Gemmatimonas phototrophica: one gene and its partner. The main gene of each other region encodes a partner of the protein of the gene in region 2 in a complex. Links are inferred from orthologs where the notes say so. Each region holds a gene or a part of one and is shown on either strand. Other genes may lie near its edges.

The links.
Region 1: the proteins of mnmE (region 2) and mnmG are in contact, whole or in part, in a solved structure (PDB 9HIP), measured with the Escherichia coli proteins. The link is inferred for Gemmatimonas phototrophica from one-to-one orthologs.

What each region holds. Positions count from the first base shown.
Region 1 is NZ_CP011454.1:41,556-44,883, reverse strand. What follows is about bases 373-3,286. They hold mnmG (tRNA uridine-5-carboxymethylaminomethyl(34) synthesis enzyme MnmG), read left to right. Parts: upstream 373-804; coding sequence 805-2,769; downstream 2,770-3,286. Other genes in these bases: GEMMAAP_RS00175 (SIMPL domain-containing protein), read left to right, coding at 3,273-3,286; GEMMAAP_RS00185 (hypothetical protein), read right to left, coding at 401-691; GEMMAAP_RS20160 (hypothetical protein), read left to right, coding at 373-476. In the rest of the region: GEMMAAP_RS00190 (hypothetical protein), read left to right, coding at 1-98; more of GEMMAAP_RS20160, read left to right, coding at 111-372; more of GEMMAAP_RS00175, read left to right, coding at 3,287-3,328. UniProt on the Escherichia coli protein: NAD-binding protein involved in the addition of a carboxymethylaminomethyl (cmnm) group at the wobble position (U34) of certain tRNAs, forming tRNA-cmnm(5)s(2)U34.
Region 2 is NZ_CP011454.1:4,711,472-4,714,739, forward strand. What follows is about bases 250-3,103. They hold mnmE (tRNA uridine-5-carboxymethylaminomethyl(34) synthesis GTPase MnmE), read right to left. Parts: upstream 2,443-3,103; coding sequence 1,057-2,442; downstream 250-1,056. Other genes in these bases: GEMMAAP_RS19860 (DUF2268 domain-containing putative Zn-dependent protease), read left to right, coding at 250-960; yidC (membrane protein insertase YidC), read right to left, coding at 2,444-3,103. Also shown: more of GEMMAAP_RS19860, read left to right, coding at 4-249; more of yidC, read right to left, coding at 3,104-3,268. UniProt on the Escherichia coli protein: Exhibits a very high intrinsic GTPase hydrolysis rate. Involved in the addition of a carboxymethylaminomethyl (cmnm) group at the wobble position (U34) of certain tRNAs, forming tRNA-cmnm(5)s(2)U34.

The DNA.
Region 1 (3,328 bases), 4.7 Mb from region 2 along the record:
GGGACGCACTCGCCGAGGGCATCGAGGTCGTGATTGACCGGGTGGACGAGGGCGTGGCGTTCGCCGAGCCGTGGTCTGCGGTTGAGCAGCGGCTGTAACGGAGAAGCGCGATGCCCGGACGCTGGAGCTGGACCGATGCCTACATCTTCATCGCCGTCATTTCGGCGTTGCAGATCAGCATGTTCTTGCTACTCACCAAGGTGTATCTGGTGATGCTCCCCGAGGGCGCGCAGTGTCCGGTGTGCGACGGCGATACGCTCGCCGTGCAGCGCAAAGGGTGGCGTCGGTTTCTGGGGTTTCGCGTGCGCTACAGCTGGTGCACCGACTGCGGCTGGGAAGGGATGCACCGCCGTAGTGATGCCTGGATGGCGGCGCACCGCAAAGGGCGCCGCTGGGGCCGTCAGACCCCGGCGTCCATGACGAACAGCTTGAGCCAGTCCGGCCAGTTGCCGCTGAACTCGAAGAAGTCGTCGTAGTAGGCCAGCCCCAACTCCTCGAGCTGGGCAATGAGGTCGGAGAGCGTATCCTCACCCACCAGCGGGCCAATGGCAATGAGCCCGGCTTCCACCCGAAACTCGTCGGCGGTCAACGAGAGCGCCTCGTCGAACTGGGCGCGGGTGAGACCCACGCGTTCAAACGCGCTCTTCTTGATGAGCAGCGTGGGGGCGGTGTGCGAGAGAGTGAGAGGCATGCCGGAATTTGGTTCGGTGCGATAGCCGGCGGCAGTGGAGCCGTGGGAGCACGATGCGGCATGGCCGCAAAGAAATCGGCAGCAACAGCGATCGTTTGTTTTACCTTTTGAGCATGCCGACTGACCTCATCCCCTCCCCCACCAGTGCCACCCTCGAAGCCACGTTCGATGTGATCGTGGTGGGCGGCGGACATGCGGGTACCGAAGCGGCGGTGTCGGCCGCCCGCAGTGGGGCCAAGGTCGCGCTCATTACCGGCGCGCTTGAACAGATCGGGCAGCTCTCCTGCAATCCCGCCATTGGCGGCATTGCCAAGGGGACCGTGGTGCGCGAGGTGGATGCGCTGGGCGGTATCATGGCGCGCGCCACCGACCTGGCGAGTGTGCAGTTCCGCATGCTCAATCGCGGCAAGGGGCCGGCCGTGTGGGCGCCGCGCGCGCAATGTGATCGCGGATTGTACCGGCGAGCGGTGCGCACGTTGCTGGAAGCGCAGCCCAATCTGCTCACCATGCAGGGGATGGTCGCGCGGCTGCTCTTCGACGAAGGCGCTACCGCCGGTACCCGTCGCATTGCCGGCGTGGAAACCGCCGAAGGGCGTCGCTTTGGTGCGCGTGCGGTGGTGCTCACCACTGGCACCTTTGGACGTGGCACCATGCACATTGGCACCGGCACGCGCATCAGTGGTGGCCGCGCTGGTGAAGCGCCCAGTGTGCTGCTGGGTGAACAGCTCGACGCCGTAGGGCTCACTACAGAGCGTTTCAAGACCGGCACACCGCCGCGCATCGACGGGCGGAGTGTGCGCTACGACGTGACGGAGCGACAGGACAGCGAGATTGAGCTGTTCGATTATTCGTGGTCGCATTTCTGGACCACCCCGCGCCGCTCGCACCATGCGGAGAGCACCACGCGTCATCCGGTGCAGATGCCCTGCTGGATTACGTGGCTTGAAGAATCGGGCACAGAGATCATCACCGATCATATCAATGAGTCGGCGATGTACGGTGGCGCCATTGCGTCACGCGGGCCGCGCTATTGCCCGAGTGTCGAAGACAAGGTCGTGAAGTTTCCCGACAAGACACGACATCAGCTCTTCCTCGAACCCGAGGGGCACGACACCACCGAGCTGTATGTGAACGGCCTCTCCACGAGTCTGCCGGCACCGGTGCAGTTGGAGATTCTGCGCTCCGTGCCGGGGTTGGAGCATGTGCGCATGACCCGCGCCGGCTACGCGATTGAATACGATTACTATCCGCCCACACAGCTCGATGCGTCGCTCGGTTCGCGCGCCATTGATGGGCTGTATTTCGCCGGGCAGGTGAATGGCACCACCGGCTACGAAGAAGCGGCGGGTCAGGGCGTCATTGCCGGCATCAACGCCGCGCGGTGTACGCAGGCGCGTGAGCCACTCGTACTGGGGCGCGAAACGAGTTACATCGGCGTGCTGGTGAATGACCTCATCACGCGCGGCGTTGATGAGCCGTATCGGCTGTTTACCTCCCGCAGCGAATTCCGGCTCACCGTTCGGCAGGACAACGCGCTGTCGCGATTGGCACCGATTGCCGACGAGGCCGGGCTGTTCACCGGCGTGGAACGCGATGTCATGGCCTCGCGCCTCTCGGCGGTGCGCGATGCGCTCGCCCTGGCCGAACGCACCAGCATGACGCCGGAGGTGGCCGACCCGCTGCTGGTGGCCGCCGGCTCCCGTCCGCTGCAGCATGCGGTGCGGGCGGTGGAGCTTACCAAGCGGCAGGACATTTCCCTGCAATCGCTCTTTGATGCCGCCGGGGTGGGCGCCGATCTCCCACGGGATGCCGTAATTGGCGCCGAGCTGGAGATCAAATACGCCGGCTACTTCGACAAGGAGCGCTCGCGCGCCGCTCGGCTCACTGCCCAAGGGGCCCTGCCCCTCCCCACGTCGCTCAAATACGACGAGATCCGAACGATCTCCATTGAAGCGCGGCAGAAACTGGCCCGCCTGCGCCCCGCGACGCTGGCCCAGGCCAGCGCCATTCCCGGCATCAGCCCCGCCGACCTGCAGAACCTCATGTGGGAAGTCCGGCGCCAAACTACATCTATATAGATGTAGGGGACGGGGAGCTCCACACCTCCGATCCTCCTCACCTCCTTCGTTCGGGCGCGGCGTTCCCGTCGGTTAGCCCGTTGCGAGTCGCTGGCTTCGAAGAGGCTGAACGGCAACGGCGAATGGACCTGGCGCGGCGTTTCCGCTGCAACTCTGCGATTGGCAAGATGTGGTTGTGCCAGAACGTTGGAGTTGAGGAGGTGAGGAGGTGATGAGGTCGGTATTTTCTCACTTTTGGTGCTTCTGATGTGAAATGGCTTAATACTGGCTCTATAGTGATTGTATAAGATAGGAGTATTTGGTCCCTTGAAACCGTCTCGTCCCACACGTTCCAAGGCGGAGAGGGCCCTGTTCTTGAACCTTGGTGACCAAACGGGGTCTGGAGGGGTAGAATTCAGGAGTTGTCTTCCCAATTAGCGGCCACGGGGCCGGGAGAGCATATGCGCCAGCCGATGTCATATCGTGGGTTGTACCGAACGATCAGCCCGAGGGGTGTTATTCCCATGGCGCTGGGCGCGGTGGGGATGAGTCTGGCGTTGGCGCGTGTGGGTGGGGCGCA
Region 2 (3,268 bases):
TTGATGTTGATCAATCTCGTTCCAGATTTTCTCGCGGTTCTCGAGGCCGAAGATCGGTTTGCGGCGTATCTCGAGTATTTCGAGCGCCATCGTGAACTGCTCACGGCCTATTGGGACAACTATGTCCTTGAGCCGTCCGGCCCGCACTTCGAAGAAGTCGTGCGCGCCACCGTCGCGGCCGACCGCACCGACCTGCTCACCCTGCTGGCCACCACCGACCTCGTGACGCTGGCGCGCCAGACCGAGGACAAGGTGCGCATGCTGCTCGACGTGGACGTGCCCTACGACATCGTCCTCATGGTCGGCGTGGGCGCCGCGAACGCCGGTGAACTGGTGGTGAACGGGCGCGGCATCGCCTTTGTCTGCCTGGAGCATTTCACCGGGGTCACCAACCCTGACACCCAGGCGCTCGGCCTCGATCCGGAACTCATTCCGCTCTGGCTCGCGCACGAAATCACGCACGTCATTCGCTACACCTCCCCCGCCAGTCGCAGCAGCATGCGGGCGCTCGTGCAGGACGCCGGCGGGTACTACTCGTACTGGGAAACCGGCCGTCAGGCCACGCTGCGCGAACTGCTCATGAACGAAGGGCTCGCGGTGCAGGTCTCGCGCGCCATCAGCCCCGGCCACGCGGCCTGGGAGTATTTCGGCTTTGCCCGACGCCAGTACGCGCGCATTCGCGAAATCGAGCCCATCCTCTCCCGCGCCGCCGGCCAGCATCTGGACCGGGCCGGGTTGGGACTGCGCCTGCGCTACCTCTCCGGCGGCATGAGCGACGAAGCGCGCACTGTCGATCGCACGGTGCTGCCGGAACGCGCCGGCTATTTCCTGGGCGCCCGCCAGGTGGAAGCCGCCATCGCGGCCCGCGGTTTTGCCTGGTCCGTGCGCGCCAGCGCCGAAGAACTGGCGTTCGCCGCTGAACCGTATGTGGAGCGGCCACGGCTGACGGTGGTGAGTTAAGGGGCTGGTTACTCACCACCCACAACTCCAACCCATAACCCGAAACTGATCAGTTTCGGGTTTTGCGTTTGGGTACCGAGTTATGGGGCAACGGCACTATTTCCCAATACAGAAGTCCCGAAACACCCGGTCCAGCACATCCTCGGTGTCCACGGTGCCAATGAGCTCACCAATGGCTTCGCGCGCCGTAAGCAGGTGCACTGCTGCCACCGGCGCGGGCAACGCGCCGGTGGCCCACGCCTCCTGAAACGCGGTCACTTCCTCCAGCGCCGCGGTGAGTCCCACCCGGTGGCGTTCGCGAGTGAGCATGGTGTCGCTGGTACCGTCGTCTGGCACGGCCTGCATGGCGGCCGCATCAATGTGCGTGAGCAGCTCGGCCAGTCCATCGCCGCGTTCCGCGCTCACCGGCACCCCAAGCGTTCCCGTGTGCAGGTCACACTTGGTACGCACCGGAACCACCACGCCGTCGGTGCGCGACTGCACCACGCTCATGGTGTGCTGCACATCGGGATCGCTGGCGCCACAGGCCAGCACGACCTGCGCGCGCCCCAGGTAGCGGCTGCTCACTTCAATGCCCAGCCGTTCCACTTCATCATCGGTATCGCGCAGCCCGGCCGTATCCACGAGGCGCAGCGGCAGTGATGGGCGATCGAGCAACGCTTCAATGGCGTCGCGTGTCGTGCCAGGAATGGCCGTCACAATCGCGCGCGCTTCCCCCAACAACGCGTTGAACAGACTCGATTTGCCGGCGTTGGGTGGGCCGGCAATCACCACCAGTACACCATCGCGCACCATGGCACCGCGCGGCGCGGTGCGCAGCAGCGCCGTCAACGCGGCGTGCACGTGGTGGGCCGCCGCCGCAATGCGCGCCGGGGCAATGGGGCCATCGTCTTCTTCAGGGAAATCGATGTCGTACGCCAGCAGCGCTTCCAGATGAATGACGTCGTCGCGCAGCGCCAGCAATCGACGCGACAGTCCACCATCGAGTTGCGCCAACGCCTGACGCTGCATGGCCCGTGTGCGGGCGTCCACCAAATCCGCTACCGCTTCGGCCTGCAGCAGATCCATACGCCCATTTATTACAGCGCGTCGGGTGAACTCACCGGGCAGCGCCTCACGCGCCCCCAGCGCCACGCACGCGCTCAGCACAAGGGCCGGAGACACGGCTCCGCCATGGGTGGCAAACTCCACCACCTCTTCGCCGGTGTACGAATGCGGTGCGGCAAACCAGGTCACCAGCACCTGCTCCAGCGGTTCACCGCTGTGCGGATGCGTCAGCGCCGCGAGCACACTCCGGCGGGGCACCGCCGCGCGCCCGCTGGCTCCACCATACGCGCCGAGGGCGCGAGCGATGGGTATCGCGCGCGCCCCCGAGAGTCGTACCAGCGCCACCGCGCCACGTCCCGGGGCGGTGGCCAGGGCAACGATGGTGTCATCGTCGCCAGCCACCAGCGAGGGTGTGGCACGTGGGCCGTGGGCCATGTTATCCCCGCACGAGCGGAGCCGCCTTGCTCCGTTCCTGCGAAATGAGCCACTGCTGCGGCAGCGACGCGAGATTCTGGATGAAGTAGTACAGGTTGAGTCCCGAGGCCATGCTGAAGAAGAAGATCAGCATCATGGCCGGCATCAGATACATCATCATCTTCTGCTGTTCGTTGGCCTTCATGCCGCGCATGCCAATCCACGACATGAGCAACGTGGTGACCGCCACCAGAATGGGGATGACGTAGTACGGGTCTTTCACCGAGATGTCGGGGAACCACAGGAACGGCACGCCGCGGAACTCGATGGTGTTCTGGAAGACGAAGAACAGCGCGAAGAACACCGGCAACGGAATGAGCATCGGCAAACAGCCCGACAACGAGCTGAAGGGGCTCATGCCGTGATCCTTGTACAGCTGCATCATGGCCTGCTGCAGCTTCTGCGGATCGCCCTTGTAGCGCGTCTGCAGCGCCTGCATCTCAGGCTGAATACGCTGCATCTGCATGCTGCTGCGCATCGCCTTCTGGTTGAGCGGCCAGAGAATGATGCGGATGGCGACGCCGAAGATCACCAGGATCCAGCCGTACGACACGCCGAGCGTGGCCTTCATCCACAACAGCAGGCGAATGACCATGGTGGCAAAGGGCTGCACGATTCCCTGAATCCAGCCGCCATAGGGATTGCTGGTTTCGAAGGCGCGTCCCATGGCCAGCAATCGCTTGAACTCCTGCGGGCCGGCGTACACTTCAAAGGAGGCGTTGCCGGCCTTGAGCGGCGTGACGAGCGTCGCCATGCCGCGCGTGGCTTCCTTCCCGATACGCGCGCC